DNA from 3 places in the Streptomyces sp. NPDC005266 genome. Region 2 is predicted to be linked to each of the others. Evidence: riboswitches for the same ligand, from Rfam matches in the RefSeq annotation. Region 2 holds a riboswitch; each other region holds the start of a gene.

Region 1 (10,375 bases), on a different contig from region 2:
CGGGCGTCGATCACGGTGGGGATGGAGACGACCCAGGTGGCGCGCGGCAGCGTGGTGTACGTGCCCGCGGGAACGGCCCACAAGTTCCACCACATCTCCGAGGACCTGCGGGTCCTGGTGGTCTTCTCTCCGCCTGAGAGCTGATCCGGGGGGTACCGGTCCCGTAGGGGTCCGGTCAGGGGAGGACGGGGGCCGCGGCGCCTCCGTCCGCCTCCGTCCCGCCCTAGCATCGACGGCAGGGGAAACCGGCCGTCGGCGGCCGGACCCACGTGTCGCAGAGAAAGCAGGGAGCAACGTGGCCACCAAGGGGATATTCCAGGGCTTGCCGTGGTGGGTGACCTGGATCGCGGTGCCGGTTCTCGTCCTCGCCGTGTTCGGCGGCCTGATCATGAGCGTGCTCGGGTTCGTCATCAACCTGGTCTTCAAGGCCCTGCTGCTGGTCGCGCTCATCGCCGGCCTGATCTACGTCGTACGGAAGTTCACCTCCTCCTCCTCGTCCCGCGACTGGTGACCCGGCGGCCTCGCGCGGGTACGCCGCGCGGGGGACACCGCGGGGCGGCCAACGGCCACGCGGCACCACTCCCGTTAGAGTGCGAGACCTCGGCGTTCTCCTTCTCGGCGTCGTCTGCCTCGCAACACACCCCGGGGGTGCCTGTTGACGACAGCGAACATCGACACGGCCGGTGAGCCGGCCTCGATCTCCCGCGCCCTGGGCCGGCGCCGCCCGGCCCCATGGGTTCCACCGCGGCAACACTGGCCATTTCCGTTCCCTCACATGAGGCAAACCGACTCCGCACCGCAGTCGAGTCGCTACGCTCCAGAGTCGGCGAAGCGCAAACAACCCGGGGCGGCGAACGATGCGTGAGATGCGTGACACAGTCCAGGCGGAAGTGACGATGACCTTCCTGGTCTCGCAGGACCTCTCCTTCCGGATCCCGGTCGAGCTGTCCTACGACAGCAGCGACCCCTACGCGGTCGAGATCACCTTCCACCTGCCCGGCGACGCGCCGGTCAGCTGGGCCTTCGCCCGGGAGCTGCTGCTGGACGGGCTGAGCAAACCCACCGGCGAGGGCGATGTGCGCATCGCCCCGGCCTCGCCCGAGGGGCTGTCGGACGTCTTCATCAGGCTCCAAGTGGGACGCGAGAGAGCCCTGTTCCGGGCCGGGGCCGCGCCCCTGGTGGCCTTCCTGGACCGTACGGACCGGCTGGTCCCGTTCGGCGAGGAGCCGACGGCCTGCGATCCGGTGGACGATCTCGACGCCGAGCTCGACCGCATCCTGGCCGAGGACCGGTACGCGGGCTAGGAAGCCCGCGCCGTACGGGGGCACGCCCCGGCGGCGGCTCAGCGCGCCCGTGCCCGACGGCGCCGCCCGCGTCCGCCCCGGCCTGCCTGGCCTCCCGCTTGGTGCGTGCGCTGCCCGCCGCCGCCCTGCGGCGTGCGGTCCGCGGAGACCACGAGCACGGCCAGCGCCGTGGTCACCGGCACCGAGGCGACGAGCCCGATGCTGCCCACGAGCGTCCGTACGATCTCCTGCGCGACGATCTCGCTCGTGGCCACCGTGCCCACGCCGCTGTCCGCTATCGAGAAGAGCAGCAGCAGCGGAAGCGACGCGCCCGCATAGGCCAGCACCAGCGTGTTCACGACGGACGCGATGTGGTCCCGCCCGATCCGCATCGCGGACGCGTACAGCTTGCGCCGGGACGTCGTGGGGTCCGCGCCCCACAGCTCCCAGACCGCCGAGGTCTGCGTGACCGTCACATCGTCGAGCACACCCAGCGAACCAATGATCACACCGGCCAGCAGCAACCCGCGGATCTCGATATTCGGATAGAGACCGTGCACCAGACCGGTCTGGTCGTCGGTGTTGCCGGTCAGGCTGGCCCACCCGATGAACACCGAGCCGAGCACGCCGATCAGCAGCAGCGAGACCAGCGTGCCGAGCACGGCGACGGACGTACGGGCCGTCAGCCCATGGCACATATAGAGCGCGAGCAGCATGATCGCGCTGCCCCCGACGACCGCGACCATCAGCGGATTCGAGCCCTGGAGTATCGCCGGGAGGATGAACAGCGTCAGCACCCCGAAACTGATGGCCAGCGCCACCAGCGCGAAGACCCCGCGCAGCCGCCCGACCGCCACGACGGCGAGTGCGAACAGCCCGGCGAGCAGCGCCATCGGCATCGACCGGTCGACGTCGGAGACCGAGTACTGGAGGTTCTTGGGGGCCTTGGGCGCGTACGCCAGCTTCAGCTCCTGGCCGACGCTGAAGTGGCGTGAGGCGTTGGGCTGCACGATTTCGGGGAAGGTGCGGCCTTTGTCCTTGCCCGAGGTGACCTCGATGGTGGTCTTCTCGCAGATGCTTTTCCTGCCGTCGGGGCCGGCCTGTCCGCCCGGTCCGCCGGGGCCGCCCGAGCCGGGGGGCTGCGCGGCGTTCTGCCCCGGCTCGCTCGGCTGCTGCGGTATGGCGTTGACGTCGGCGCAGTTGACCCCCTCGACCTTCACGACCCGTCCGGCGACGGTCTGCTGGTCGAAGCCGAGCCCGGAGCGCTCTTGCGCCTTGTGCTCGGGGCCGCCCGGCCACAGCACGATCAGCCCGGCGACGACGGCCGCCGCGAACGGGATGAGCACCGCTCCGACGACCTTGCGGAGACGGGCGGAGGCGGGCGCGGCCGGGCCATGGCCGTGGGAATGGCCGTGGCTGTGGGTGTGGCCGTCTGCCCCCGGGGTGCGGTCCTGCTCGGGCGGATGATGGTCCTGCGATGTCCGGGTCACGGTCGCATCATCGCAAGAGCGCTGGGCCCCCTGTTCAGGGACGCCGGAAAACCGTTAGCGTGGGGGCGCCTTTGCAATCGCGGGAGCTCGGAGCACCGGGCTGAGAGGGCGCTGACGCGACAGCTGCGCCGACCGCTGAACCTGTTACCGGGTAATGCCGGCGTAGGGAGTGGGTCTCATGACTCAGCAGGATGCACACATGCGCGAAAACGCCGCCGAATTCGGCTGGCATAAGGGATATGTCACGGGTTCGCGCCCGGACATCCAGGTTCCGGTTCGCCGGGTGCACCTCACCAACGGCCGGGATGTGACGCTGTACGACACCTCCGGCCCGTACACCGACCCCAACATCGAGACGGACGTCCGCCGTGGCCTCGCGCCGCTGCGGCAGAACTGGATCACCGCCCGCGGCGACACCGAGGAATACGCGGGCCGCCCGGTCCGCCCCGAGGACGACGGCGTCAAGCACACCGCGCCGCGCGGCGGGCTGCGCAACCTCGACGCGGTCTTCCCCGGCCGCCCGCGCCAGCCGCGCCGGGGCCGCGACGGCGCCGCCGTCACCCAACTCGCGTACGCCCGAAGGGGCGAGATCACGGCCGAGATGGAGTACGTGGCGCTCCGCGAGAACGTCTCCCCCGAGGTCGTCCGCGAGGAGATCGCGGCGGGCCGGGCCGTTCTCCCGGCCAACGTCAACCACCCGGAGATCGAGCCGATGATCATCGGCAAGCGATTCCTGGTGAAGGTGAACGCCAACATCGGCAACTCCGCCGTCACCTCCTCCATCGAGGAAGAGGTCGAGAAGATGACCTGGGCCACCCGCTGGGGCGCCGACACGGTCATGGACCTCTCCACCGGCCGCAACATCCACACCACCCGCGAGTGGGTGCTGCGCAACTCCCCGGTCCCCATCGGCACCGTGCCGCTCTACCAGGCGCTGGAGAAGGTCGACGGCAAGGCCGAGGAGCTGACCTGGGAGATCTACAAGGACACCGTCATCGAACAGGCCGAGCAGGGCGTCGACTACATGACGGTCCACGCGGGCGTCCGGCTCCCGTACGTCCCGCTGACCGCCCGCCGCAAGACCGGCATCGTCTCGCGCGGCGGCTCGATCATGGCCGCCTGGTGCCTGGCCCACCACAAGGAATCCTTCCTCTATACGCACTTCGAGGAGCTGTGCGAGATCCTCGCGGCGTACGACGTCACCTACTCGCTGGGTGACGGGCTGCGCCCCGGATCGATCGCCGATGCCAACGACGAGGCGCAGTTCGCGGAGCTGCGCACGCTCGGCGAGCTCAACCGCGTCGCCAAGGAGCACGGCGTCCAGACGATGATCGAAGGCCCGGGGCATGTCCCGATGCACAAGATCAAGGAGAATGTCGACCTTCAGCAGGAGATCTGCGAGGAGGCCCCCTTCTACACCCTCGGGCCCCTCACCACCGATATCGCCCCCGCCTACGACCACATCACCTCGGGCATCGGCGCGGCGATGATCGCCTGGTGGGGCACGGCGATGCTCTGCTACGTCACCCCCAAGGAACACCTCGGCCTGCCCGACCGCGACGACGTCAAGACCGGCGTGATCACCTACAAGATCGCCGCCCACGCGGCCGACCTGGCCAAGGGCCACCCCGACGCCCAGGCCTGGGACGACGCCCTCTCCGACGCGCGCTTCGAATTCCGCTGGGAGGACCAGTTCAACCTGGCCCTCGACCCGGACACGGCCCGCTCGTACCACGACGAGACGCTCCCGGCGGAGCCGGCCAAGACGGCGCACTTCTGCTCCATGTGCGGGCCGAAGTTCTGCTCGATGAAGATCTCGCAGGACATCCGCCGCCAGCACGGCGGCGCGATGGACGCGGCGGAAGCCGAGGCCGGAATGGCCGAGAAGTCGAAGGAGTTCGCGGCGGCGGGCAACCGGGTGTATCTGCCCATCGCGGACTAGCCCTCGCCGCCTTGTCCCGCGCTGACCGGCCCCGGCCTTTGCCGGGGCCGGTCAAGCGATGTCCCTCCGTCACGCGGCGGCCGGCCGGCTGACGACCGCCTCGGCGACCGCCCTGTCGGACGGCTGCTCGACGCGGGCTCCCGTGGCCGCGTAGACGAAGTCGTTGACCTCCATGGCATCGCGCCGGGCGGCTCGGCCGGCGGCGTGTTGTGTTCGCGCATGTGCGCATCACCTCCGCCACGGACGGTAAACATGTTGATGGGTAAAATCCCCCGGAAAGGCGGAAGTTCGCTCGATGGATGGGGAATGGATCATTCCGCTGGCAAGTCATCCAGCTCACCCTCCGCCTCATCGGAGGGGTGGGACAGTGATCGATCTCTGGAGCAGCCCATGGACAACTGTCAGGCACTGCGCATAGCCAACGGGCACTTCTCCGAACTCCTCCGTGGCATGGGGGACGACGGTTGGGAGCTGGCCACTCCGTGCAGTGAGTGGAACGTCCGGGATCTGGTGGGGCATGTGATCGCGGGGCATGCCCATCTGGTGTCCGCGCTGACGGGCGACGAGGTCACGCCCGGGCCGGGCGACACGTTCGACGCGTGGGCGGCGCGGGCGCAGGAGGCTGCGGGAGGGCCGGGGGTGTTGGAGCGGACGGTGCGGAACAAGGTGTTCGGGGAGCTGAGCGGGGACGCGGCCGTGCGGGTTCGCTGGAGCGATGCGTATGTGCACGTATGGGATCTGTCGCAGGCCCTCGGCGCGGAGTTCACGCCGGACCAGGCGCTGGCCGAGGTGATGCTGGAATGGCTGGAGCCGCTGGGGCCGGGGATCAGCGCGACGGGGCAGTTCAAGGCTGTCCCCGACCCGGGGCCCGGGGCGGACGCCTTCGCCCGGGTGCTGGCGCTCACCGGGCGGGAGGCGTCCCACGGGGTCTAATCGGGCTGGTGTTCCGGGCCGCCGTAGTCGGGGCTGGTGAAGTCCGGGCTGCTGTATCGGGGGCGGGCCCTGGGGCCCTCGCCGTCGGTGCTGAAGCCGGGGCGGGTGTAGCCCAGGTGCGGGGTGCGCCCCATGGTCTCGGACCGTCCCGGGACGTACGTCGGGGAGGCGGCCGGGGCGGAGGCCGGGGCCGGGGTTGCGGGGGCCGCCGGGTTGGCCAGGGCCTCGCGCAGGAAGGGCAGCACCCCCCGTTCCAGCAGGGTCTGGCGCCAGATCTCTCTGGCGCGGTCCGTTTCCTCGAGCTGTTCGCTGTGGGCCCCGCCCCGGATCGCGCTGGAGCCGTTGCGCAGCGCGGTGAGGAGGAGGCCGATGGCGGCGATCAGGATGCCCATGGCGGTGAGTGCGGCGAAGAACCAGCCCGCGGTGATCATCGGCTGGGCGATGGACGGGGCGGGGTCCAGGGCGTTCAGGACGTAGCCGACGAGGAGGAAGATGATGGCGGCGGTCCCGGCGAGCACCGGGGCAAGCACCGCGAGCATGGCCACGAGCCCGGCCCCGGCGGCGTTCTGCATCGCGTCGGCGAGCCCCATCGGGCCGTCCGTGTGCTCGCCGCCGCCCCCGTCGCTGTCACCGACGAGGGGCTGCAGTGGGGAGGGCTCACGCAGCTTGGCGCGGGCGTTCACGTAGTCCTGGTATTCGGCGGCCGCGCATGCCGATATGGCGGCCGAGGCGCTGAGCGCCATGGTGCGCAGCTGCTCGGCGCTGAGCCGCTGCCCTATGCCGTTGAGGCCCGGGCGACGGTCGGCGTTACGCAGCGCGTCGTCGAGAACTCGCTCGAACTCCGGGCGGTCCTCGGTCAGCAGGTGCGGAGCGCTTTTCATGGTGCATCCCCCGATGCTCCGTAGGGCCTTGATGCCGGCTTCACCGGGCAGTCGGGCGGAAACGGAGGAGAGCCTGCGACGGATAAGCCGATGGTAGAGCGGATCCGGCACGGGGTGACAGCGAGTTTCGCGAATTGCTCCCGCCCCGGTGAAACTGTCTACCTGCCCCTGACAGCGCCTGCTGAATCCTCAGACACCCAAGGGAAGTTGGACGACCAGCAGCTTTCCGGCCATGGTGACGCCGCCGTCCATGGCCACCGCGAGATTGTCCGCGTAGACGTGCGGGCCCTCGACCGCTGGGGCCCCACCGTCCTCGCCGTCCTCGGAGCCGACTTCGCCCAGCAGATACGGGATGGGGCTGTGGCCGTGGACGATGCGCTCTCCGCCGTAGGCGTCGAGCAATTCGCGGACCGCCAGCGGCCCGGAGTCCTCGTCGCGGAAGGCGAAGCGCTTGGTCAATTTGCGGAACAGATCCCAGCACTCGTCGGCGTCGGCGCGCTGCAGGGTTTCGGTCACGGTGTCGTTGACGGCCTCGATCGAGTCGCCGTACTCCAGATAGGCGGTGGTGTCGGAGTGCACGAGCAGATGCCCGTCCTCCTCGGCCATCGCGTCCAGCCGTGACATCCACTGCAGATGATGGTCCTCCAGCCGCTCCATGTCGGTGCGCTGGCCGCCGTTGAGCAGCCAGGCGGCCTGGAAGGAGGCGGTGCCGGCGCCGGAGTTGACCGGTGTGTCGCCGAACCGCTTGGCGCCGATCAGCAGCAGTTCGTGGTTGCCCATCAGCGCCTTGCAGTAGCCGCCCGCGGCGGCGGCCTCGGCGGAGAGCTGCATGACGAGGTCGATGACGCCGATGCCGTCCGGGCCGCGGTCGGTGAAGTCGCCGAGGAACCAGAGCCGGGCGTTGCCCGCGGACCAATTGCCCTTGGCGTCGATGAGCCCCTGGGCCGCGAGCGCCTCGCGCAGCTCCTCGTAGTAGCCGTGGACGTCGCCCACCACGTACAGCGGGCCGGGGCCCTCGCCCTCGGCGAGCGGCCCGTGCTCGGGCTCGGGCTCGGGAACCGGGGTGAGCGCGACGGTCGCGCGGTCCTGTGGGGGGACGAGCGGGGTGTCCGGGACGGTGTGGCCCGGGCCCATGACGGGGAGTCGTTCGGTCGGGGTGTAGCCGGGGGGCAGGGGCTCGGGCACGGTCGGGACGGGCTCGGGCCCGGGCCCGGCGGGCGCGGGTGGCTCGGGCGTCGGCGGCAGGGACGAGGGCGCGGGGGTGCCGGCCGGGGTGGACGCCCCGTACGTGGGCACGGGCGGGATCGCCGCCATGGTCCCTGCCGTGGCTTCCAGACCGGCCCCCTGAGTCATCGACCCCTCCACCATCGCGCCGCCGTGCCACCTTGTGGACCTTGCCTGGTCGACGGCGGTCCACGGTGTCGTCCGCCCATCATAGGAATGACCGTGAGGGCTTGTGACGCACCAGGGTGCCGTCAATCCGTGCGTGGTCCTGCTTGGACGGTCTTTTATCCCGGATTGGCCCGGAAGGGGAAGCCCATCGGCTTCAGGTCCTCCTCCGGTCATCCTTGACTCACTCTCAGGGTCAGCCTCCGGTGCGGCTGCGCGGGGCGCTGACCGTCGTCCGCGGCGGACGGCGCTGGGACGACGTCCGCACCATCAATTCGGTGGGTATGACCTGCTCGACCGGGTGGTCGGGGTCAAGCCCCTCGATGGCGTCGATGAGCAACTGTACGACCGCGGTGCCGATCCTGCGGGGTTTGAGCGAGAGGGTGGTGATGGGCGGCTCGGTGGTGCGGTAGACCGTCGACTCGCTGCAGCACACCAGCAGCAGGTCCTCGGGGACCCGCAGCCTGTAGCGGCGCGCGGCGGCGAGCAGATCCGTGCCGTTGGGGTCGAAGAGCCCGTAGACCGCGTCGGGGCGGTCGGGGCGGGCGAGCAACCGGTCGGCGGCGACGGCCCCGGCGCAGGGGTCGTGCGCCGGGTACGCCTCGTAGACCGGATCCTGGCCCACCATCTCGCACCAGCGCAGATACGCGGTGGTGGACAGCCGGGTGTAGGTGTCGGTGGAGGTCCCGGTGAGCAGCCCGATGCGGCGGGCGCCGGCCTCGGCGAGATGGTCGAGCAGGCCGAGCACGGCCGCCTCGTGATCGTTGTCGACCCAGGCGGTGACGGGGAGGGTGCCGGCCGGGCGGCCGTCGCTGACCACCGGGATGCCCTGGCGGAGCAGCTCTGCCACGACCGGATCGTGATCGGACGGGTCGATGACGACGGTGCCGTCCAGGGCGACGTTTGACCACACGTCGTGACGGGAGGTGGCGGGGAGGATGACGAGGGCGTAGCCGCGGGCGAGCGCGGCGGAGGTCGCGGCGCGCGCCATTTCGGCGAAATAGGCGAACTCGGTGAAGGTGAAAGGTTCATCCCCGTACGTGGTCACGGTCAGGCCGATGAGGCCGGACTTGCCGGTACGGAGGGTACGGGCCGCTGCGGATGGGCGGTAGCCCAGCCGCTCGGCGACCTCGCGGACATGGCGGCGGGTGGCATCCGGGAGCCGTCCCTTGCCGTTGAGCGCGTCGGAGACGGTCGTGATGGAGACCCCGGCGGCGGCGGCCACGTCCCGGATGCCCGCCCGCCCTAACCGGCGGCCGGCCGACCGGCTCACCTGGTGCTTCCCTGCTGCTGTCATGGCCAGCCGATAGTAGGGCTCGGGCGGGCGGTCTGCGCGATTCCGCCATCGGTATTCGGAAGGCACGTTTCTGCATGAACGCTCTCGCCAATTCCCTTGGAAGCGAAGACAGTTGGCGGGCCCAAAGGGGCCTCTTCTCGCCTCTGTCATATCCACGCCTGCTGATTGGTCGAGGTCTCGAAGAGGTCTCAACTCACCTGCACGGGTGATGCGCGCCACGGCGCTCGCCACCGGCGCGCGCCAAAACGCGGGGCGCTCCCCCCGGGGGGTACGCGGGCTCGGGCGGCGGGTAAGCGGGCCGTCCCGGCGGGTACGCCAGGCCGGGGAATCCTCATAAGGTGTGCAGTATTGCCGTGTGCGACCACTGCGCACGGTAGGACGGGAAGGGTCGAGGAGGACTGTCGGTGACCGAGAAGAGCCCCAAGCTGCGTGCCGCGCTGGACGGCGTTCCGACGTACAAGCCCGGCAAGCCCGCCGCCGCGGGCGGCCCCACGGCCTTCAAGCTGTCCTCCAACGAGAACCCCTATCCGCCGCTGGCCGGGGTGCTGGAGACCGTCGCGAACGCCGCCGCCTCCTTCAACCGCTACCCCGACCTCGCCTGCACCGCGCTGATCGCCGAGCTCGCCCGCCGCTTCGATGTGCCGCTGGAGCATCTGGCCACCGGAACCGGCTCGGTCGGCGTCGCCCAGCAGCTGGTCCAGTCCACGGCCGGACCGGGCGACGAGGTGATCTACGCCTGGAGGTCCTTCGAGGCATATCCGATCATCACTCAGATCGCCGGGGCGACGCCGGTCCAGATTCCGCTGACCGCTACCGAGACGCACGACCTGGACGCGATGGCGGACGCGATCACGGATCGCACCCGGCTGATTTTCGTCTGTAATCCCAACAACCCGACGAGCACCGTGGTGCGCCGGGCGGAGCTGGAGCGGTTCCTGGACCGGGTGCCGGCCGATGTGCTGGTGGTGCTGGACGAGGCGTACATCGAGTTCATCCGGGACGAGGCGGTCCCCAATGGGATCGACCTCTACCGGGACCGGCCGAACGTCTGTGTGCTGCGCACCTTCTCCAAGGCGTACGGCCTGGCCGGGCTGCGGGTCGGCTTCGCGATCGCCCATGAGCCGGTCGCGGCGGCGCTGCGCAAGACCGCGGTGCCCTTC
Region 2 (10,375 bases):
GTCGCGTTGTCGACGATCTCCATGATCAGGATCGACACCGTATCGGCGGCCAGCGCCACCCGCACCGCACTCCGCAGATCGAGCCCCGCCCGCAGCACCCCTCGCATCGTCAGCGAATAGCCGAAGACGAAGGCGAGCGCGATCGCCAGGGCCATGGTCGGGGCGTTGTGCCAGGAGAGGGCCGTGCCGATGGCCATGCCCACGATCTCGCCGATGGCGCAGCCGGTGAGGCAGTGCATGGTGGCCTGAGCGGCCATGGGCCATGTGGCCGAGGCGGGTGCGGGTGCGCCGTGCGTGTGCTCATGCTGCCGCATGTCCATACCCCCAGGGTCGTCACCGTTCCCTCGACGGGGGAACCCTGTACCTCCAGGGGGTATTCCTCAATGCGCCGGGCGCGCCCCTACGCCACCCCGGCGCGCAACTCCTTGAGCCGGGCCACATCCGCCGCGTGCCCCTGCGTACCGCCCGGGGTCTCGATCACCAGCGGCACCCCCTCCGTCGCCGGATGCGTGAACAGCTCACGGAACGGCTCCGCCCCGATATGCCCGGCACCGATATTGGCGTGGCGGTCCTTATGGGCCCCGACGACGTCCTTGGAGTCGTTGGCGTGGATCAGCTTCAGCCGGCCCGCACCCGCCACCGTCACCAGCTCGTCCAGCGTCGCCTTCATCCCGCCCGAGTCGGCGAGGTCGTGGCCCGCCGCGAAGACATGGCACGTGTCGAGGCAGACGCCCAGCCGGGGGTGGCGGTCCAGCGCCTCGAAGTACGGGCCGAGATCCTCCATCAGCGCGCACAGCGAGGTGCCCTGTCCGGCCGTCGGCTCCAGCAGCAGCCAGGGGTCGTCCTCATGGGTCAGCTCGTCCAGCAGCGGCAGCATCCGCTCACGCACCTGGGCGATCGCCGTCGCCCGCTCGCGCCCGCCGGTCGCGGAGCCGGTGTGGACGACGACGCCGAGCGCCCCGATGTCCCGGCCGCGCCGCAGCGAATGGCGCAGGGACTCCACGGAGCGCTCGGCGGTGGCCGGGGTGTGCGAGCCGAAGTTGATCAGATACGGGGCATGGACATACGCCGGTATGGACTTCTCTGCGCAGGCGGCGCGGAACGCCTCGTCCTGGGCCGGGGTCCCGAGCGGGGTGGCCCAGCCGCGGGGATTGGTGACGAAGACCTGGACGGCCTCGGCGCCGATCTCCTCGGCATGGGCCAGCCCGACGGTGGCCAGGCCGCCGGCGACGCGGACATGGCCGCCGATGGGGTTGCGGTTGCGGTGCGTACTCACAAGTACAGGATCCCAGGCGGGCACGGCCGCCCGCGGTGCCGGTGGTCGCCCCTACTGTGACGTACATGACTCTGCTGAGCTATGAGCGCCGCTGTTCCGAGATCGTCGCGCAGACCGAGCTGCTGCGGTCCACGATCGAGGGCGCGGACCTGACGGTCCCCGTGGACTCGTGCCCCGGCTGGAACCTCGGCCAGCTGCTGCGCCACCTCGGCGGCACCCAGCGCTGGGCCGAGGAGATGGTGCGGACCCGGGCGACGGGGCCCGCCCCCGAGGCGCACTTCCGCGACCTGTCCCCGTACGCCGACGAGGACCCGGCCGTGGTCGCCCCCTGGTTGTCCGAAGGCGCCGAGCGGCTGGCGGAGACGCTGCGCGAGGCCGGGACGGGCCTGGAGCTGTGGGCGCCGGTCCCGGCCCCCGAGGGAGCCACGGACTTCTACGCGCGCCGCTTCACCCACGAGACGGTCGTCCACCGGGCCGACGCGACGCTGGCGCTCGGCGCCGAGTACACCGTCGACCAGGAGGTCGCCCTCGACGCCCTCGACGAGTGGATGGAGCTCGGCTCACTGCCGATGCACTTCGAGACCCACCCCTGGATGCGCGAACTGCTCGGCCCCGGCCGCACTCTCCACTTCCACGCCACCGACACCGCCCCCGAGGCGGCGGCGGAGTGGGTGGCCGACCTCACCGGCGACGCCATCGTCTGGCGCCGCGCACACGAGAAGGCGGCGGTCGCGGTGCGCGGACCGCTGACCGAGCTGCTGCTGCTCATCTACAAGCGGCGCCCGGCCCGCGGTGAGGACATCGAGATCCTCGGCGACGAGAAGCTGCTCGACTTCTGGCTGGAGCGGGTCAGCTTCGGGTGACGGTGACCCGTCCCGTCAGAAGACGCCGCCCTTGACCTTGATCGTGATCGTGCTCCCCTTGGGCGCCTTCTCCCCGGCGTCCACCGACTGGTCCTTCACCTTGTCCCCGGAGAACAGCAGCGGCTTGTCGACGTCGACCTCGAAGCCCGCCGACTCCAGCTCGGCCTTCGCGTCGTCCACGCTCATGCCCTCGACATCCGGCACCTCGATCATCTGGCGGCCCTTGGAGACCGTCAGCGTCACCGTGTCGCCCTCGGCGCCCTGGCCGCCCGAGGGGGACTGCTCGGCGATCGAGCCCTTGTCCTCCTCCGAGAACACCCGCTGCTGCGCGAGCTTCACCTTGAAGCCCCCGTCACGCAGCGTGGACCGGGCCTCCTCGACCGAGTCGCCCACGACATCGGGGATGTCGAGCCGCCGGCCCTTGCTGACGACGATCGACACGGCGGTGTCCGGGCGGCGCACGGAGCCGGAGTCGGGGCTGGTGGACAGTACCGTGCCCTGAGGCGTCTCACTGCTGAAGCTACGCGTCACCTTGCCCACCGAGAGACCCGCGTCCGCGATCTTCCGCTTCGCCTCGGCCAGCGGCCTGCCCACCACATTGGGCACCTCGGCCCGGGGCGGACCCTGGGAGACCCGGATGGTCACGGTGCCCGTGTCGCGGATGCGCTCACCGGCGCCGGGCTTGGAATCGATGACCTTGCCCTTGGGCACGACATCGCTGAACTCCGAGACGACCTTCACCTCCAGACCGGCGCCGTGCAGCTTCTTCTCCGCCTCCGCCTGGGTCTTCCGCAGAACCGGCGGCACCTCGGTGAACTGCCCGGAGTTGATGTACCAGACCCCGGCGCCGATGCCGAGCACCAGCAGTACGGCGGCCACCACCAGCAGCACCGGGCGGCGCGGCCCGCGGCGCCCGGTGCGCCCCGTGCGCCGCGGCGCCGGGCGGTCAGGGGGCAGCTCCAGCCGGCTGGTGTGGTTCAGCTGCTGGTCAGCGGCGGTCGCGGGGCGCGGGATCACCGTCGTACGGTCCTCCGAGCCGCCCGAGACGTCCTCCCTGGCCTGCGGCGGCATCGCGTCCAGCTGCGCGTCGGTCAGCGCGGCACGGGCCGCGCGGGCATGGCCGAGCAGCGCGACGGCGTCGGCGGGGCGCAGCTCCACATCGCGCGCGGTGGCGGACACGACCAACGCGTCCAGCTCCGGGGCGACCTCGGGCGCGGCGCCGGACGGCGGCGGGACGTCCTCGTTGAGGTGCCGGTAGAGGACCTGCGCCGGGGTGCTGCCGCCGTGCGGCTTGGAGCCGGTCAGCATCTCGTAGAGCACGACGCCGCACGCGTAGACATCCGCGCGGGTGTCGGCCGTGCCGTGCTCGATCTGCTCGGGCGCCAGATACGACACGGTGCCCAGGACAGTGCCGGTGGAGGCGCTGGTGTTGGTGTCCACCGCCCGGACCAGCCCGAAGTCGGCGACCTTGACCCGGCCGTCGTCCCCGATGAGTACGTTCTCCGGCTTCATGTCGCGGTGCACGAACCCAGCGAGGTGGGCCGCCCCCAGGGCGGCCAGCACCGGCTCCAGGATGTCCAGCGCGGCGCGCGGCTGCAGGGCGCCGCGCTCGCGCAGCACATCACGCAGCGTGCACCCCGCGACGTACTCCATGGCGAGGTAGACGTGCGGCCCGTCCGTCCCCTGGTCGTAGACGCCGACCACGTTGGCGTGCGCGAGCCTGGCGACGGACTTGGCCTCGCGGATGAAGCGCTCGACGAAGGCGGCGTCGGTCGCGAGGCTCTGGTGCATCACCTTCAGGGCGAGCACGCGGTCGAGTCGGGTGTCGACGGTCCGGTAGACCGTCGCCATCCCGCCCACGGCGATGCGCGCCTCGACGCGGTAGCGGCCGTCGAGCACCTGCCCGACGAGGGGGTCCTGGAGGGTCGTATCCACGACGGCAGTCTACGAGCCATGGCCCCGGGGCAGGACCGGCCGCCCCAGGTGGGACCGGTACTGCGACCGAACAGTGACACCGGTGCGTCAGTTGCGTCAGTTGTGCGACGCGGCGGCGATCGCGGCCAGCTCCTCCAGCGCGGAGGTCCAGGCGAGGGTGGCGGACGAGGCATGCCTGGCCTTGGCCTCATCGGGGACTGCCAGGGCCTGGATACCGCTCTCGGTGAGCCGGAGGCGGGTGCCCTCGCCCTCCCAGGAGAGCGAAAACTCGACGAGGGTGGCGTGGTCGGGAGCCTGCGGAGCGTGATCGGGCTCATGGGCCAGCCGGAAGCGGAAGAGGGTGTCGGGGATCGCCCTCTCGACCTTGCCGTGGAACTCTCCGTGCTCATCCCAGCGGAAGCGGAGGGTCCCGCCGGGGTGCGGGTCGATCTCGCAGCCGGCCGGGGCGTACCAGGAGCGGATGTGCTCGGGCGTGGTCAGGACCCGCCACACCCGGTCCAGCGGCGCCCGTACGTAGATCTCCCGCTCGATCCGGTCGGCCACCTGCATGGAGACCACCTCCGCCTCCCACGGTAGGGAAAGTCCAGCCCATCCGGCGAGGGCAGCCGGCCCCTCTGGCGAGGACAGGCCGGTGCCTCCGGCGAGGGCAGCGAGCCCCTCCGGCGAGGACGGGCCGGTGCCTCCGGCGAGGGCAGCGAGCCCATCCGGCGAGGACAAGCCGGTGCCTCCGGCGAGGACGGCGAGCCCATCCGGCTAGGTGAACGCCGGACGCTCCGGGTCGAGGGCCGGCAGGCCCTCGGTCGGGGTGGACGCGTGAGCGAAGTGGCGGCGGGGGATCCGCCCCGCCCGGTACGCCAGCCGCCCCGCCTCCACGGCACTCCGCATCGCCCCCGCCATCAGCACCGGCTCCTGTGCCCGGGTCACGGCGGAGGCGAGCATCACCGCCGCGCACCCCAGCTCCATGGCGAGCGCGACGTCCGAGGCCGTGCCCGCCCCCGCGTCCAGGATCACCGGCACCGTGGCCCGCTCGGTGATCAGCTGGAAGTTGTGCGGATTGCGGATGCCCAGTCCGGAGCCGATGGGGGAGCCCAGCGGCATGATCGCGGCGCAGCCGACGTCTTCGAGCTTGCGGGCCAGGACCGGGTCGTCGTTCGTATAGGGCAGGACGGTGAAGCCGTCGTCGACGAGGATCTCGGCGGCGTCCAGGAGCTCGATGGGGTCGGGGAGCAGGGTGCGCTCGTCCGCGACGACCTCCAGCTTCACCCAGTCCGTGCCGAGGGCCTCGCGGGCGAGGCGGGCGGTCAGGACGGCCTCTCCGGCGGTGAAACAGCCCGCCGTATTGGGCAGGGGCCGGATACCGTGCCGGTCCAGTACGGAGAGCACCGAGCCCCGCACCGTGGGGTCGAGCCGCCGCATCGCGACGGTGGTCAGCTCGGTGCCGGAGGCGAGGAGCGAGTGCTCCAGGATCTCCAGGCTGGGCGCGCCGCCCGTGCCCATGATCAGGCGGGAGGTGAACTCGGTCCCGGCGATGGTCAGCGGATCGGGCGCGGTCAGCGAAGCGGTGGTGGTCGCGGCGTCGGCCGTTGTGGTCTGCGTCATGAGGGGATCAGCCTCCTTGGACCGCGGTGAGGACCTCGACGCGATCGCCGTCGCCGAGCGGGGTCGTGGGCCATTGGGTGCGGGGTACCACCGTCTCGTTGACGGCGGCGGCGACGCCGGAGGGTGCCTGGGTGAGGGTCGCGACGAGCCGGTCGAGGGTGGTGCCGTCGGGGACCTGGCGGGGCTCCCCGTTCACGGAGACGGTCATCCGGGCGGTGACGCTCATACGGGCTGCTCCTGTGGGGCGAGGGGCGCGGGGGCCGACGGGCGGCCGGCGGGGGGCGACGGGTGCTCGGCCGCGAAGCGGTGCGGGGAGAACGGCCGCGCGTGTGGCGGGAGTTCTCCGCCGGTCAGCGCCTCGGCCATGACATCGCCCGTGATGGGGGTGAGAAGGACGCCGTTGCGGTAGTGGCCGGTGGCCAGGTGCAGCCCCGGGAGCGCGGTCGGGCCGAGCAGCGGGGCGTTGTCGGGGGAGCCGGGGCGCAGCCCGGCGCGGGTCTCGACGAGGGGGAGTTCGGTGATGCCGGGCACCAGCTCATGGGCGTCGCGCAGCAGCTCGTACACACCGCCCGCGGTGACCGTGGTGTCCCAGCCCAGCTCCTCGGTCGTCGCGCCGACGACCAACTCGCCGTTCTCACGCGGGACCAGATAGACATGCCCGCCGCGCACGATGGCCCGTACCGTCCGGGAGAGGAACGGCGCGTACGGGCCGGGCACGGACAGTCGCAGCACCTGGCCCTTGACGGGCCGTACCGGCGGCAGGACGGCCTCGGGGACGCCCGCGAGGCGGCCGCTGAGGCTGCCGGCGGCCAGGACGGTCCGCTCGGCGGCCAGCCGCGTCCCGTCGGCCAGCTCGGCGCCCGTACTACGGTCGCCATCGAGCGTCAGCCGCTCCGCCCGGTCCCGGTGGAAGACGACCCCGGCCCGCTCGCACGCGACAAGCAGCGCCGCCGCCAGCCGCCGTGGATCGACCTGGTGGTCGCCGTCGACGCGCAGCCCCCCGCGTACGCCGGGCGCGAGCATCGGCTCCAGACGGCGGCATTCGCGCCCCGTCAGCCACTGCGACTCCAGCCCGTGCCGCTGCTGCAGTGCGTGGAGCTCCCGCAGATGGGCGCGGTCGTCGGCGTCGAGCGCGACGGCGAGCGTGCCGCAGGCGCGGTAGCCGACGTCCTTACCGCTGGCCTCCTCCAGCTCTGCCACGAAGTCCGGATAGCGGCGCGCGGAGGCCAGATTGAGGCCGAGCAGCGTCTGCTCGCCGTAGTGGAGCTCGGTGACGGCCGCCAGCATCCCGGCCGCGACCTGGGCGGCTCCGCCGCCGGGCGCCGGGTCGGCCACGGCGGTGCGCAGCCCCCGCTGGACCGCCCGCCAGGCCGTGACCAGGCCGATGATGCCGCCCCCGATGACCAGGGCGTCATAGGTGGCGTCATGGGTGTCGTCACGTCCGTGTGGTGCGTGCACGGGCACGCTGCCCCTCCCTTCGCCGGCATGACCCGGATCAGGTTCGTACGGTCGGAGGCCGGCCAGCCTCCCTCTCAGCCCGGTGCGCCGGGCTCCCGCGAGTGCTCTGTCCCGCCACCCTAGTACGCGGCCCGAGGGGCGGAAAGTGCGGCCCGGGCCCCTGCCGTACGGCCGGTGTACGGCAGGTGTACGGCCGGTCGGTCTGTGCCCGAGATCTCGTCACGCGCTCTGCGGTCCGCCCCACCTGCCGCAATACAGTGATCGTGTGAGCGATGAGACGACGACAATGAAGACGGCGTCCTCGGGTGGCAGCGGTGGCGGCAGCAGCGTCGGCAGCGGGCAGCGGGTGGTGATCGTCGGCGCCGGCATGGCGGGGGTGCAGACGGCCGTCGCGCTGCGCGAGCAGGGCTGGGCGGGGGAAATCATCCTGCTGGGCGCGGAGCCCCACCAGCCGTACGACCGGCCGCCGCTGTCCAAGGCCGTCCTGCTCGGCAAGGCCGAGGGGTCCGCGTTCGATGTGGACTTCGCCGCGCTCGGTATCGGGCTGCGGCTCGGCGTCCCCGTCACCGGCCTGCGCACGGACGAGCGGGTGGTCGAGACCGAGGCCGGGCCGGTGTCGTACGACGTCCTGGTGATCGCCACCGGGGCCGAGCCGATCCCGCTGCCCGGCAGCGAGGGCGTGCCCGGCGTCCATCTGCTGCGCACCCTGGACGACGCGGAACGGCTGCGCCCCGTGCTCGCCCGGCAGCACGAGATCGTGGTCGTGGGGGCGGGCTGGATCGGTGCGGAGTTCGCGACGGCGGCCCGCGAGGCAGGCTGTGCCGTGACCGTCGTCGAGGCCGCGGACCGGCCGCTGACGGGCGCCCTCCCGGCCGAGGTCGCCGGCTATATGGCCCACTGGTACGCGGACTACGGCGCCACGCTGGTCACCGGCGCGCCGGTCAGCGCCGTGGACGAGAACGGGCTGCTGCTCGGCGACGGCACCCGGCTGCGGGCGGGCGCGGTGGTCGTCGGGATCGGGGCACGGCCCGCCACGGACTGGCTGACGGGCTCGGGCGTCGAACTGGCCACGGACCGGTCCGTGGCCGCCGACGAGCGGCTGCGGACCTCGGTGCCGGACGTCTACGCGGTCGGCGACTGCGCGTCCTTCCCGTCCACCCGGTACGGGACCCGGCTGCTGGTGCACCACTGGGACAACGCGGTGCAGGGGCCGCGGACCGTGGCGGCCAATGTGGTGGGGAGCCGGACGGCCGCCCACTACCCCGGTTCGGTCTACGACCCGGTGCCGTATTTCTGGTCGGAGCAGTTCGGCCGGTTCGTGCAGTACGCGGGGTACCACTCGGGGGCCGACGAACTGATCTGGCGCGGCGATCCGACGGGCGCCGCGTGGTCGGTGTGCTGGCTGCGCGAGGGGGCCCTGGTCGCCCTGCTGGCCGTCGGCCGTCCGCGCGATCTGGCCCAGGGACGGAAGCTGATCGAACGAGGGGCGCGGCTGGACCGCGAACGGGCCACGGACCCCTCGGTGCCGCTGAAGTCGGCCGTTCTGTGACCGGTCGGTGACGGCGGGGGCGGTGGTCCCGGGACCCGGGCGGGACGGCCCGCGCGGCGGACACCCGGCTACCGACTGTCGGTCCCGGATGGCAGGCTTGTTCCGTGACCGAGATTGACGCAAAGATCGATGCTCTCGTCCCCGCCTGGCTCACCCTCCCCGACGTCGCCGAACGGCTGGGCGTCGAAGTGACGCGCGTCCGGCAGCTGGTCAAGGAGGGCCAGCTGATCGCGGTGCGCCGTGGCGAAAACCGGGTGCTCCAGGTGCCCGAGGAGTTCATCGGTGACGGAAAGGTCGTCAAGGGCCTCGTGGGGACCTTGACGCTTCTGAAGGACGACGGCTTCAGCGATGAAGAGATGCTGGAGTGGCTCTTCACCCCCGACCCGACCCTGCCCGGCACCCCGGCGCAGGCCCTGCGCGAGAATCGCGGCACGGAAGTGAAGCGCCGGGCCCAGGCACTGGCCGTCTGACGCCGCACCCGCACCCGCACCCGTACTCGTACTTGAACGACCGAGGCGTACGGGCCGGTCCGGATCATCCGGCCCGGCCCGTATGCCGCCGACCCGGGGGGAAGCCGACCTCATGGCCGCCGCCACCGCACGTGAACAGCTGGCCGACGCCCGGCTCTACCTGTGCACCGACGCCCGCAAGCGCCAGGGCGACCTGCCGCGGTTCCTCGACGCCGTCCTGGGCGCCGGGGTGGACATCGTCCAGCTCCGGGACAAGGGCATGGAGGCGGCCGAGGAGCTGGAGCACCTCGCGGTCTTCGCCGACGCCTGCCGCCGGCACGGCAAGCTCCTCGCCGTCAACGACCGGGCCGATGTGGCCCACGCCATCGGCTCCGATGTGCTCCATCTGGGCCAGGGCGACCTGCCGGTGCCCGCGGCGCGCGCGATCCTCGGCGACGAGGCGCTGATCGGGCGCTCCACGCACACGGAGGCGGAGGTGGACGCGGCGGCCGTCGAGCCCGGCGTCGACTACTTCTGCACCGGCCCCTGCTGGCCCACCCCCACCAAGCCGGGCCGCCCCGCCCCGGGGCTCTCCCTGGTCCGCTACACCGCGGCGCTGCGGCCCGCCCGCCCGTGGTTCGCGATCGGCGGCATCGACGCGTCCAACCTGGACGAGGTCCTGGCCGCGGGCGCCCGCCGCGTCGTGGTGGTCCGCGCCATCACGGAGGCCGACGACCCGGCGGAAGCGACGGCCTCCCTGGCCAAGCGGATCCGCGCTTCGTAACCGGGCTCCCGGGCCCCGCCCGGGCCTGCGCACCGGGCCCGCCCGGGCCTGCGTACTGGCCCTTGCCCGGGTCTGCGTACCGGGCCCCGCCCCGGTCTGCGGCCTTCGGGCGTTGCCCGGGTCTGCGCACCGGGCCCCGCCTGGGCTTCCGCCCCGGACCCCGCCCGGGTCTGCGGCCTTCGGGCCCCGCCCCGGGCCTGCGGCCTTCGGGCCTTGGCCGGGCCTGCGCACTGGCGCTTGCCCGGGTCTGCGTACCGGGCCTTGCCCGGGTCTGCGCACCGGGCCCCGCCTGGGCTTCCGCCCCCGGCCCCGACTGAGGCTCCGCCCCGGACCCCGCCCGGGCCTGCGGCCTTCGGGCCCCGCCCTGGCCTGCGACCGGCCCTTGCCTGGCCTGCGACCGGCCCTTGCCCGGGTCTGCGCACCGGGCCCCGCCCGGGCCTGCGCGCTCCGGCAAGGCATGGG
Region 3 (10,375 bases), on a different contig from region 2:
CAGCTCGCCCTCGCCGTCGCCCGCACCGACCCCAGCACCCGGCCGGGCCCCGCCTTCACCGCCGCCGGTCTCGGCCCGGCCCGCTCGGCGTTGCTCGCGGCCGCCTCGATGGCGACCGCCTGCGCGCTCGGCAGCGCGCTGGCCCTGCTGACCTTCCTTCATCTGCGCGGTGACGTGGGTGGCTCATGGCTGCTCTGGGCCGGAAGCGGGGCGGCGGGCCGTCAGCTCGGCGCCGGACACCCACTGCCGCTGGCCGGAGCCGTCACGCTGGTCGCTGTCGTACCGGCGCTGGCGGGCGCGGCGTGCGCGGCGAGCCTGTGGCCCCGGCGGCCACTGGCCGCCGTCCTCACCGTGACGACGGGCCCGGTCGGCCCGCGGCCGGACCAGGCGACGTCCGTCCTGCCGTGGGGCATCGCGCTCACCGCCGCCGGGCTCGCCCTGGAGGCGTACGCGGGCAGCGGCGCGCCCCCTCGTCCCGACGCCCTCCTCTCCGCGTCCGGCCGACTCGGCGGCAGCCCGCCCGGTGTGGTGGGCGGCTGGGTGCTGACGGCGGTCGGACTGGTCCTGGCCGGCCCCGGACTCACCCATCTGTGCGGCCGCCTGCTGGCCATCGGACGACCGGGCGTACTGCGGCTGCTGGCCGGGCGCGTACTGCAGCAGGAGGCCGGGCTCATCGGACGCCCCGTCGGCGCGCTGTGCGCCATCGGCTCCGCCGCGTACGCCGCCATGGAGCTGTACGGCACGCGCTCCGGCCCGTCCGGGGGCCATCTCTTCGGCCCGCTCTCCGGCCTGGGCACGGCCCTTGTCCTGATGTGCGCCGCCGCCACCACCCTCACGGCGGTGCTGGAGGCGAGGAGCGCCCGGGAGCGAACGACCGCCGCGCTGCTGCGCCTTGGCGCACCGGCCCGGCTGCTGCGCGGCGCGGCCACCGTGCGGGTGACGGCCCTGCTGCTGCTGTTGGCTCCGCTGATGTGGGCGGTCGGGCATCTGACGGCGACGCCGTTCACGCATTGAACGCACCCGACCGAGGCGCAATACCCCAGCCGCCCCACCCCACCGCGCAGTGTGACTAGCATGTCGCCGTGCAGACCGATGACGCCTCCACCCCAGCCATCGACCGGGAAATCGAGTCCCTTGCGGAGTTCGACCAGGTCGTCGCCCGCGGCACCCTGGCCGGGTTCCGGGTCCAGTCCGTCGATCTGACGGGCCGTACGTCCACGCTGCTCTCCCTCGACATCGCCGAGGCGGTCTTCCTCGGCTGCCCCATGGAGTCGGAGGCCGCGGCCACCGTACGGGCCCGGGGCGCGCTGGTGTTCCCTCCCGTGCCGGATCTGCCGTTCGATCCGTACCGCGGCACCCTCTACTCCCCGGTGGAACTGTTCGGGGGTCTGGCGGAGCACGGGTACGCGCGGACGCCGGACGCCCTCTCCTACGCGTGGTTCCAGCGGACCAAGGCGGACGGCGACATCTTCGCCTCGATGCTGCGCTCCATCCACGACGACGCCGTCTCCGACGCGCTCGACGAACTCCTCGTCGGCACCCGGGTGGTGGGCGTCATGGGCGGGCACGCGCTGGAGCGCGGATCCGCCGGGTACGCGGGCGCCGCCCGGCTCGGGCGGGCGCTGGCGCGCTCCGGGCTGACGGTCGCGACGGGCGGCGGGCCGGGCGCGATGGAGGCCGCGAATCTGGGCGCGTACACGGCGCCGTTCGAGGACCCGATGCTGGACGAGGCGCTGGAGCTGCTCGGCAAGGCGCCCTCGTTCCGGCCGTCCATCGGGGCGTGGGCCGACGCCGCGTTCGGCGTGCGCGAGCGCTGGCCGGACGGCGGCACGTCGGTCGGCATACCCACCTGGTTCTACGGACACGAGCCGCCGAACGCCTTCGCCTCGCACATCGCCAAGTACTTCGCCAACGCGACACGCGAGGACGGCCTGCTGGCGCGCTCGACCGCGGGGGTGGTCTTCCTCCCGGGCGCCGCCGGGACCGTACAGGAGATCTTCGACAACGCGACGCCGAACTACTACGAGTCGCGCGGCGAGCCGACCCCGATGGTGCTCGTGGACCGCGACCACTGGACCCGGCGGCTGCCGACCTGGCCCCTGCTCGAAGCGCTCGCGGAGGGGCGGTCCATGAAGGCCCGTATCGCGCTGGTGGGCTCGGTGGACGAGGCGCCGGACGCGCTCGCGTCCCTGCTGGGCTAAGCGGATGCGGTGAAGGCCACCGCTGATCCCTCGCCGTTCGGCCTGGCCGAGGGCTTGGACGCCGAGAAGGATCAGCACGTGACTTCGCCGTAACCGCTCAGGGAGTCCGCAGGTCAGGCGCCCGGGTCCAGCACCACCACGTCCGCGGCGTCGAAGGCCACCCCGACCCGGTCGCCCGCCTCCGGGGCGTCCCGCAGCGCACAGGACGCCTCCAGGCGCGGGGCGTCCGGGTTCGACGGCCGCAGGATGAGCGCCACATGGTCGCCGCGGAAGGTGCGCGCCGCCACCGTGCAGGGCAGGCCCCCGGAGGGGGAGGTGAGCCGCACCCCGGCCGGGCGGACGAGGAGGCGGCCCGGCCCCGGGCGGGAGCCGGGCGGCACGGGCAGCTTGCCCCAGCAGGTGTCGGCGGTCTGACCGTGCACGACCGCCTCGATCACGTTGTCGAAGCCCAGGAAGCGGGCGACGAACTCGGTGGCCGGCCGCTGCCACACCTCCAGCGGGGTACCGGACTGGGCGATCCGGCCGTCCTCCATCACCACCACCCGGTCCGCGAGCGCGAACGCCTCGCCCTGGTCATGGGTGACGGCGAGGACCGTGGTGCCCAACCGGCCGAAGAGCTCGCGCAGTTCCACGACGAGCCGCTCCCGCAGGCCCCGGTCGAGCTGGCCCAGCGGCTCGTCCAGCATCAGCACCCTGGGCTGCGGGGCCAGCGCGCGGGCGAGCGCCACGCGCTGCTGCTCACCGCCGGAGAGGGACGCGACGGACCGCCGCTGGGCGCCCGGCAGCCCGACCAGTTCCAGCACTTCGGCGACCGTACGGTCCGCCTCCGCGCGCCCCACCTTGCGCATCCGCAGCCCGAAGGCGACGTTGCCGCCCACATCCCGCTGCGGGAAGAGCTGATGATCCTGGAACATGAGCCCCACCCCGCGCCGATGGGTGGGCACCCCGCTCTGGTCGCGGCCCGCGAGCCACACCCGCCCGGCGTCGGCACGCTGCAGTCCGGCCACCACGCGCAGCATCGTGGACTTGCCGCTGCCGCTCGGCCCCAGCACGCACACCGTCTCGTGCTCGTCGACCTCCAGGTCCACGGCGTCCAGCGCATCGCGCCGGCCGAACCTGACCGACACGTCGTCCAGTCGCAGCAGCGTCATTCAGAACTCCCCGGAACGGTCGGTGCGGATGCGCTCCAGCGCCAGCAGGGACCCGGCGCAGACCAGCATCAGGATCGTGCTCAGCGCCATCGCCTGCCCGTAGTTGAGCTGTCCGGCGCGGCCCAGGAAGCGGGCGACGGCCACCGGCAGGGTCGGATGGTCGGGCCGCGCGATGAACACCGTCGCCCCGAACTCGCCCAGCGAGACGGCGAACGCGAACCCCGCCGCGACCGCCAGCGCCCGCCCCACCAGCGGCAGATCCACCTCCCGCCAGACGCGCAGCGGGGACGCCCCGAGCACGGCCGCGGCCTCGCGCAGCCGGTGGTCCACGGCCCGCAGGACGGGCAGCATGGTCCGTACGACGAAGGGCACGCCGACCAGGGCCTGAGCCAGCGGCACCAGGACCCAGGAAGCGCGCAGATCCAGCGGGGGTTCGTCGAGCGCGATGAGAAAGCCGAAGCCGACGGTGACGGCGGAGGTGCCGAGCGGCAGCATCAGAAGCGCGTCGAAGCCCCGCACCAGCCTGCCGGCCCCGCGGGTCAGCGCGGCGGCGGCCAGACCGCCCACGACGAGCGCGAAGAGGGTGGCGACGGCGGCATACCGCAGGGAGTTCCCGATGGCATCCACGGGGGCCACGTAGAAGGTCCCGCCGCTGTCGGCCGCGGACCGGAGCGCCCGGTAGTACGTGAGACCGTAGCCGTCCGGGGCGGCGAGCGAGCGCTCCACCAGCACCGCGAGTGGAGTGACGATCAGCAGCACGACGACGGCCAGCACGCCCCACAGCAGCGCCCACTGCGCCGGGCCCTGCGGGCGGCGCGCCGTCCGCTCGGGGGCGACGAGCCGCAGGGCGCTCTCCCGGCGCCGTACGGTCCACGCGTGCAGGGCGAGGACGGCCGCGACCGCCGCGAACTGAATGACGGTGAGCACGGCGGCCGTCGGCAGGTCGAGCAGTTGCGCGGTCTGCCGGTAGATCGCCACCTCCAGCGTGGCGTAGCGCGGACCGCCCAGGATCTGGATCACGCCGAAGGAGGTGAAGGTGAACAGGAAGACCATCAGGGACGCGGCGGCCACGGCGGGGGCGAGGGCGGGCAGCGTCACCCGGCGCCAGGCCGCGAGACGGCCGGCGCCGAGCACCCGGGCCGCCTCCTCCTGGCGTGGGTCGAGCTGGGCCCACAGCCCGCCGACGGTCCGCACCACGACCGCGTAGTTGAAGAAGACATGGGCGAGGAGGATCGCCCAGACGGTTGTGTCGAGCCGTACGCCCCACAGCTCGTCCAGCACCCCGCCGCGCCCGAGCAGCGCCAGGAACGCGGAACCGGCGACCACGGTCGGCAGCACGAAGGGCACGGTCACCACCGCGCGCAGCAGCCGCTTGCCGGGGAAGGCGAAGCGGGCGAAGACATACGCGCCGGGCAGCGCCACCGCGAGGGTCAGGGCGGTCGAGGCGGCCGCCTGCCAGCCGGTGAACCAGAGGATGTCCCGCGTCGCCGGATCGCTCACCACCTCGGCGATCCGGCCGAGCCGCCACCGGTCGCCGACGCGCAGCCCCCGGGTGACGATGGCGGCCACGGGATAGGCGAAGAAGATCGCGAAGAAGGCGAGGGGCACGGCCATCAGGGCAAGCCGCGGCGCGGCGCCGCGAAGGCCGTTCCTCTCGTCCTTATGGCTGTCGTCGGCCGCCTTACGGTTCTCGCCGGGCTCTACAGAACGAGCGAGGACCATGCCTTGACCCACGGCTCACGGTTCTTGGCGATCTTCTGCGGTGCGAGGGTGGCCGAGTCGGCGATCTTCACCCCGTACCGGGTGAAGAGCTCGGGCAGCTTCGCGTCCTCGCGCGCCGGGTTGACGTACATGTTCAGCGGCACGTCCTCCTGGAACCGCTTGCTCAGCAGGAAGTCCAGCAGGGCCTTGCCGCCCTTGGTGTTCCCCGCGCCGTTCAGCAGCCCGGCGAACTCGACCTGCCGGAAGCAGGTCCCGCTCGCCACCCCGGTCGGGGCCTTCGCCGGCTTGGCCTTCGCGTCGGCCACCTCGGCGGGCGGGCTGGAGGCGTACGAGACGACGAGCGGCCGGTCGCCCTTGCCGCCACCGGCCGAGCCGGAGAAGCGGTCGTAGTACGCCTGCTCCCAGCCGTCGACGACCTCGACGCCGTTGGCCCGCAGCTTCTTCCAGTAGCTCTTCCAGCCGTCGTCGCCGTACTTGGCGGCGGTGGCGAGGAGGAAGCCGAGGCCGGGCGACGAGGTGGCCGCGTTCTCGGTGACCAGGAGATTCTTGTAGGCGGGCTTGGTCAGATCGTCGAGGGTCCTGGGCGGCGTCAGCTTCTTGTCGGCGAAGTACTTCCGGTCGTAGTTGACGCAGATGTCGCCGAAGTCGACCGGAGTCACGCGGTGCTTCGCCCGGTCGAGCTGGAGGGCGGCCGGGACCTTGTCCAGGCCCTTGGCCCGGTACGGGGTGAACAGGCCGTTGTCGAGCGCGCGGGAGAGCAGGGTGTTGTCGACACCGAAGAACACATCGCCCTGCGGGTGGTCCTTCGACAGGATCGCCTGGTTGACGGCCGCCCCGGCGTCACCACCGGCCTGCACCCGCACCTTGTAGCCGGTCTCCTTGGTGAACTCCTTGAGTACGGCCTTGGAGGCCGCGAAGGAGTCATGCGTGACCAGGGTGACGGTCTTGGAGCCCGAGGCGCCCTTGGAGTCCTCGCCACAGGCGACGAGGACGGAGAGGCCGAGTGAGCCGAGGAGGGCGGTCGCTATGGCACGCCGAAGGTGGCTGTTCATGGTGATGCTGACTCCCTACGCCGGTATGACCCGGATCAGGTCCGAGGGTCTGCGGCCGTGCCGCACTCTCAGCGCTTCGTGCGCTCCCCTGTCGGAATGTTCACTTGTACGACGATCGCAGGACGCAATGACGCCCAGGCACCGTATCAGCCGGTCCTCAGCGCTCCGAGGCCGCCAGCTGTCCGCACGCCCCGTCGATCTCCTGCCCCCGGGTGTCCCGGACGGTCACCGGCACCCCGTGCGCCTCCAGGGCCGCCACGAACGCCTTCTCGTCCTGCGGCCGGGACGCGGTCCATTTCGAGCCGGGCGTGGGGTTGAGCGGGATGAGGTTGACATGAACCCGATGACCCTTGAGCAGCCGGCCGAGGAGATCGGCGCGCCAGGCCTGATCGTTGATGTCCCTGATCAGGGCGTACTCGATGGAGATGCGGCGGCCGGACTTCTCCGCGTACTCCCACGCGGCATCCAGGACCTCGCGCACCTTCCAGCGGGTGTTGACCGGGACGAGGGTGTCGCGCAGCTCGTCGTCGGGCGCGTGCAGTGACACCGCGAGCCGGCACTTGAAGCCCTCGTCCGCGAACCGCAGCATCGCCGGGACCAGCCCCACGGTCGAGACGGTGATACCGCGCTGGGACAGGCCCAGCCCGTCGGGCTCGGGGTCGGTGAGCCGGCGGATGGCGCCGACGACGCGGCTGTAGTTGGCCAGCGGCTCGCCCATGCCCATGAAGACGATGTTGGACAGCCGCGCGGGACCACCGGGGCCGCGTTTCCCATCGGGGGACGACCCCCCAGACCCCCCGAATTCCCCGTCCCGCAGCGCCCGCATCCCGTCGACGATCTGGTGCACGATCTCGGCGGTCGACAGATTGCGGTCCAGACCCGCCTGGCCCGTGGCGCAGAACGGGCAGTTCATCCCGCAGCCGGCCTGAGAGCTGATGCACATGGTGACCCGGTCCGGGTAGCGCATCAGGACGGACTCCACCAGCGTGCCGTCGAAGAGCCGCCACAGGGTCTTGCGGGTCGTGTCGTCGTCACAGCTGAGGTGCCGCACCACACTCATCAGCTCCGGCAGCAGCTCGGCCGCCAGCCTCTCCCGCGCGGCCGCCGGGATGTCGGTCCACTGGGCGGGGTCGTCGGCATAGCGGGCGAAGTAGTGACGCGACACCTGACCGGCCCGGAAGGGCTTCTCCCCCAGTGCGGCGACGGCCTCGCGGCGCTGCTCGGGGGTGAGGTCGGCGAGATGCCGCGGGGGCTTCTTGGCCCCACGCGGCACGGCGAAAGTCAGTTCTCCGGGCTTAGGCATGGTCCACCCAGTGTCGCAGACGTGCGAAGGGCCCCGTGCCAGGAGCGGCACGGGGCCCCGGAGGGCGGTCGTCAGCCGCCTACGAAGATCACGAGCAGCAGCCACACCACGGGCGCGGTGGGCAGCAGCGAGTCGAGCCGGTCCATGATCCCGCCATGGCCGGGGAGCAGCTTGCCCATGTCCTTGATGCCGAGATCCCGCTTGATCATGGACTCGCCGAGGTCGCCGAGCGTCGCGCTGACCGCGACCGCGAGGCCGAGCAGCAGCCCCTGCCACCACAGGCCGTCCTTGATCAGGTACTGCATGCACAGCGCGCCCGCGACCATCGCGAAGGCCACCGCGCCCAACAACCCCTCGCGGGTCTTGCCGGGGCTGATGCGCGGCGCGAGCGGGTGCTTGCCGAAACGCCAGCCGACCGCATACGCCCCGGTGTCACTGACCACGGTCAGCAGCAGGAAGGTGAGCACCCGCTGCGGGCCGTCCGGGGTGTCGAGCATGAGCGCCACGAACGTGGCGAGGAACGGCACGTAGAAGGCGGCGAAGACGCCCGCCGTGACGTCCCGGAGGTAGTCGTCGGGCGGCTCGGTCATCCGCCACACCAGCACCGCGAGCGCGGTGAGCGAGACCGCCACCACCGCACCCTGCGCACCGCGCACATAGCCGGCGACGACCATGGCGACGCCGCCGACGGCGAGCGGCACCAGCGGGACCCGGATGTTCTTGCACTCGGCCAGCCGCGAGGTCAGCTCCCACAGCCCGACGACCACCGCGACCGCTATCACGCCGATGAACACCGGCTTGTAGATGAAGAGCGAGGCGACGATGACCACGCCGAGGCCGACGCCCACCCCTATCGCGGCGCGCAGATTGCGCCCGGCGCTCTTCTTCACCCCCTGTCCGCCGCCGTTGCCGCGCGCGCCGTCTCCGCTCATGGGGTCGGCCGACGGGGGGTCGGGGGGCGTCGGCGGGCGCCCGGCGGGCTGCCGGGGGCCGGGCTGCGGCGCCCGCTCGTCGCGGAACAGGGGGCCGCCCAGCGGGGCGGCCCCCCGGTCACGGTCGGCCGCATCGCCGGAGCCGCCGCCGGCGTGAGGCACGGTGGGCATGGGCCGAGTCTGCGCCGCCTCGTCCAACGTGTGTGCGGGACCCGCCGACGAAGGGGGCACCTCCCAGCCGTAGCCGGGCGAGGTGCCCTGATCGCCCGGTCCCCACACTCCGGCGCTCGGCGGTGGGGCCCCCCAGGAAGACTCGTTCATCAGACCTCGAGCAGCTCGGCTTCCTTGTGCTTGAGCAGCTCATCCACCTGCGCGACATACTTCGCGGTGGTGTCGTCGAGCTCCTTCTCGGCGCGGCGGCCCTCGTCCTCGCCGACCTCGCCGTCCTTGATGAGCTTGTCGATGGACTCCTTGGCCTTGCGCCGGACGCTGCGGATCGAGATCTTCGCGTCCTCGCCCTTGCTCTTGGCGACCTTGATGAATTCCTTGCGGCGCTGCTCGGTGAGCTCGGGGAACACCACTCGGATGATGTTTCCGTCGTTGCTCGGGTTGACACCCAGGTCCGAGTCGCGGATCGCCTGCTCGATATTGCGGAGCGCGCTCTTGTCGAACGGCGTGACCACGGCCATCCGCGGCTCCGGCACCGAGAACGACGCCAGCTGGTTGATCGGCGTCAGCGCACCGTAGTAGTCCGCCACGATCTTGTTGAACATCGCCGGGTGCGCACGCCCGGTGCGGATCGCGGCGAAGTCCTCCTTGGCGACCACAACGGCCTTCTCCATCTTCTCCTCGGCCTCGAGGAGGATCTCTTCGATCACCACTTGCTCCTGGTGTTATCCGTAAGCAGAGCCTCGCCCCTGCGTGCGTCCATCTCCTGCACGGTGTCCGACCGGCAGGCCGTTGTCCATCCCCCGTTCGAGCCGTCAGGCCCGGGAGCCCTGGTCGCTCACGAGAGTGCCGATCTTCTCACCCTTCACCGCACGCGCGATATTTCCTTCGGCGAGGAGCTCGAAGACAAGGATGGGGAGCTTGTTGTCCCGGCAGAGGGTGATCGCGGTGGCGTCGGCGACCTTGAGGTCGCGGGTGATCACCTCGCCGTACTCCAGGGCGTCGAACTTCACGGCGTCCGGATTCCGGGCGGGGTCGGAGTCGTAGACCCCGTCCACGCCGTTCTTGCCCATGAGCAGGGCCTCGGCGTCGATCTCCAGGGCGCGCTGGGCGGCGGTGGTGTCCGTGGAGAAGTACGGCATGCCCATGCCCGCGCCGAAGATGACCACGCGCCCCTTCTCCAGGTGGCGCACCGCGCGCAGCGGAATGTACGGCTCCGCGACCTGGCCCATGGTGATGGCGGTCTGGACCCGGGAGTCGATGCCCTCCTTCTCCAGGAAGTCCTGGAGCGCGAGGCAGTTCATGACCGTGCCGAGCATGCCCATGTAGTCCGAGCGCGCCCGGTCCATGCCGCGCTGCTGCAGCTCGGCCCCGCGGAAGAAGTTGCCGCCGCCGATGACGATGGCGATCTCGGCGCCGTCCCTGACCACGGCGGCGACCTCGCGGGCGATGGCGTGCACGACGTCGGGATCGACACCGAGTCCCCCGCCTCCGGCGAACGCCTCGCCGGACAGCTTCAGCAGGAAACGACCGTGTGGGGCTTTGCCCTGCGCGTTCTTGTCGTCGGCGGCCTGTTTGGCGTCCGCGCCCTGATTCATTGGAGATCTCCTCGTGCACATACGAAGAAGGCCATTGCCGGACGGGTCCTCGATCGACCTCTGCGGCAATGGCCTCCTCGTCACATCTGCGGCCGACCGGTTGACGGTTGGCTGCCTACGACCCTATCGGGGTCGCCGGTCATTCGCTGCTCGGCTCAGACGCCGACGCGGAAACGGGCGAAGCGCTTGAGCGAGACACCGGCCTCGTCCAGAACCTTCTGGACGGTCTTCTTGTTGTCCTTGGCGAA

Evidence for each region. A riboswitch is a leader RNA that binds a small molecule or an ion and turns the genes downstream of it on or off. The one in region 2 is predicted to bind thiamine pyrophosphate.
Region 1: another riboswitch for thiamine pyrophosphate. It lies ahead of thiC (phosphomethylpyrimidine synthase ThiC); the one in region 2 lies ahead of thiO (glycine oxidase ThiO).
Region 3: another riboswitch for thiamine pyrophosphate. It lies ahead of ABZU99_RS26970 (thiamine ABC transporter substrate-binding protein); the one in region 2 lies ahead of thiO (glycine oxidase ThiO).

What each region holds. Positions count from the first base shown of each region.
Region 1 is NZ_JBEXHC010000012.1:94,021-104,395, reverse strand. It holds gene ABZU99_RS21915 (cupin domain-containing protein) at 1-144, shown strand, start outside; gene ABZU99_RS21910 (DUF5326 family protein) at 296-511, shown strand; gene ABZU99_RS21905 (SsgA family sporulation/cell division regulator) at 867-1,304, shown strand; gene ABZU99_RS21900 (YibE/F family protein) at 1,343-2,773, opposite strand; TPP riboswitch at 2,843-2,959, shown strand; gene thiC (phosphomethylpyrimidine synthase ThiC) at 2,952-4,715, shown strand; gene ABZU99_RS21890 (TIGR03086 family metal-binding protein) at 5,106-5,648, shown strand; gene ABZU99_RS21885 (hypothetical protein) at 5,645-6,529, opposite strand; gene ABZU99_RS21880 (metallophosphoesterase) at 6,719-7,897, opposite strand; gene ABZU99_RS21875 (LacI family DNA-binding transcriptional regulator) at 8,115-9,215, opposite strand; gene hisC (histidinol-phosphate transaminase) at 9,620-10,375, shown strand, end outside.
Region 2 is NZ_JBEXHC010000005.1:293,051-303,425, reverse strand. It holds gene ABZU99_RS12585 (DUF4396 domain-containing protein) at 1-314, opposite strand, end outside; gene ABZU99_RS12580 (deoxyribonuclease IV) at 401-1,276, opposite strand; gene ABZU99_RS12575 (maleylpyruvate isomerase family mycothiol-dependent enzyme) at 1,342-2,139, shown strand; gene pknB (Stk1 family PASTA domain-containing Ser/Thr kinase) at 2,155-4,074, opposite strand; gene ABZU99_RS12565 (SRPBCC domain-containing protein) at 4,171-4,623, opposite strand; gene ABZU99_RS12560 (thiazole synthase) at 4,828-5,673, opposite strand; gene thiS (sulfur carrier protein ThiS) at 5,681-5,899, opposite strand; gene thiO (glycine oxidase ThiO) at 5,896-7,131, opposite strand; TPP riboswitch at 7,129-7,240, opposite strand; gene ABZU99_RS12545 (FAD-dependent oxidoreductase) at 7,418-8,680, shown strand; gene ABZU99_RS12540 (Rv2175c family DNA-binding protein) at 8,785-9,150, shown strand; gene thiE (thiamine phosphate synthase) at 9,263-9,913, shown strand.
Region 3 is NZ_JBEXHC010000019.1:60,447-70,821, forward strand. It holds gene ABZU99_RS26950 (hypothetical protein) at 1-1,014, shown strand, start outside; gene ABZU99_RS26955 (LOG family protein) at 1,083-2,201, shown strand; gene ABZU99_RS26960 (ABC transporter ATP-binding protein) at 2,315-3,352, opposite strand; gene ABZU99_RS26965 (iron ABC transporter permease) at 3,353-4,966, opposite strand; gene ABZU99_RS26970 (thiamine ABC transporter substrate-binding protein) at 5,053-6,126, opposite strand; TPP riboswitch at 6,122-6,226, opposite strand; gene rlmN (23S rRNA (adenine(2503)-C(2))-methyltransferase RlmN) at 6,284-7,429, opposite strand; gene ABZU99_RS26980 (phosphatidate cytidylyltransferase) at 7,501-8,682, opposite strand; gene frr (ribosome recycling factor) at 8,682-9,239, opposite strand; gene pyrH (UMP kinase) at 9,345-10,127, opposite strand; gene tsf (translation elongation factor Ts) at 10,283-10,375, opposite strand, start outside.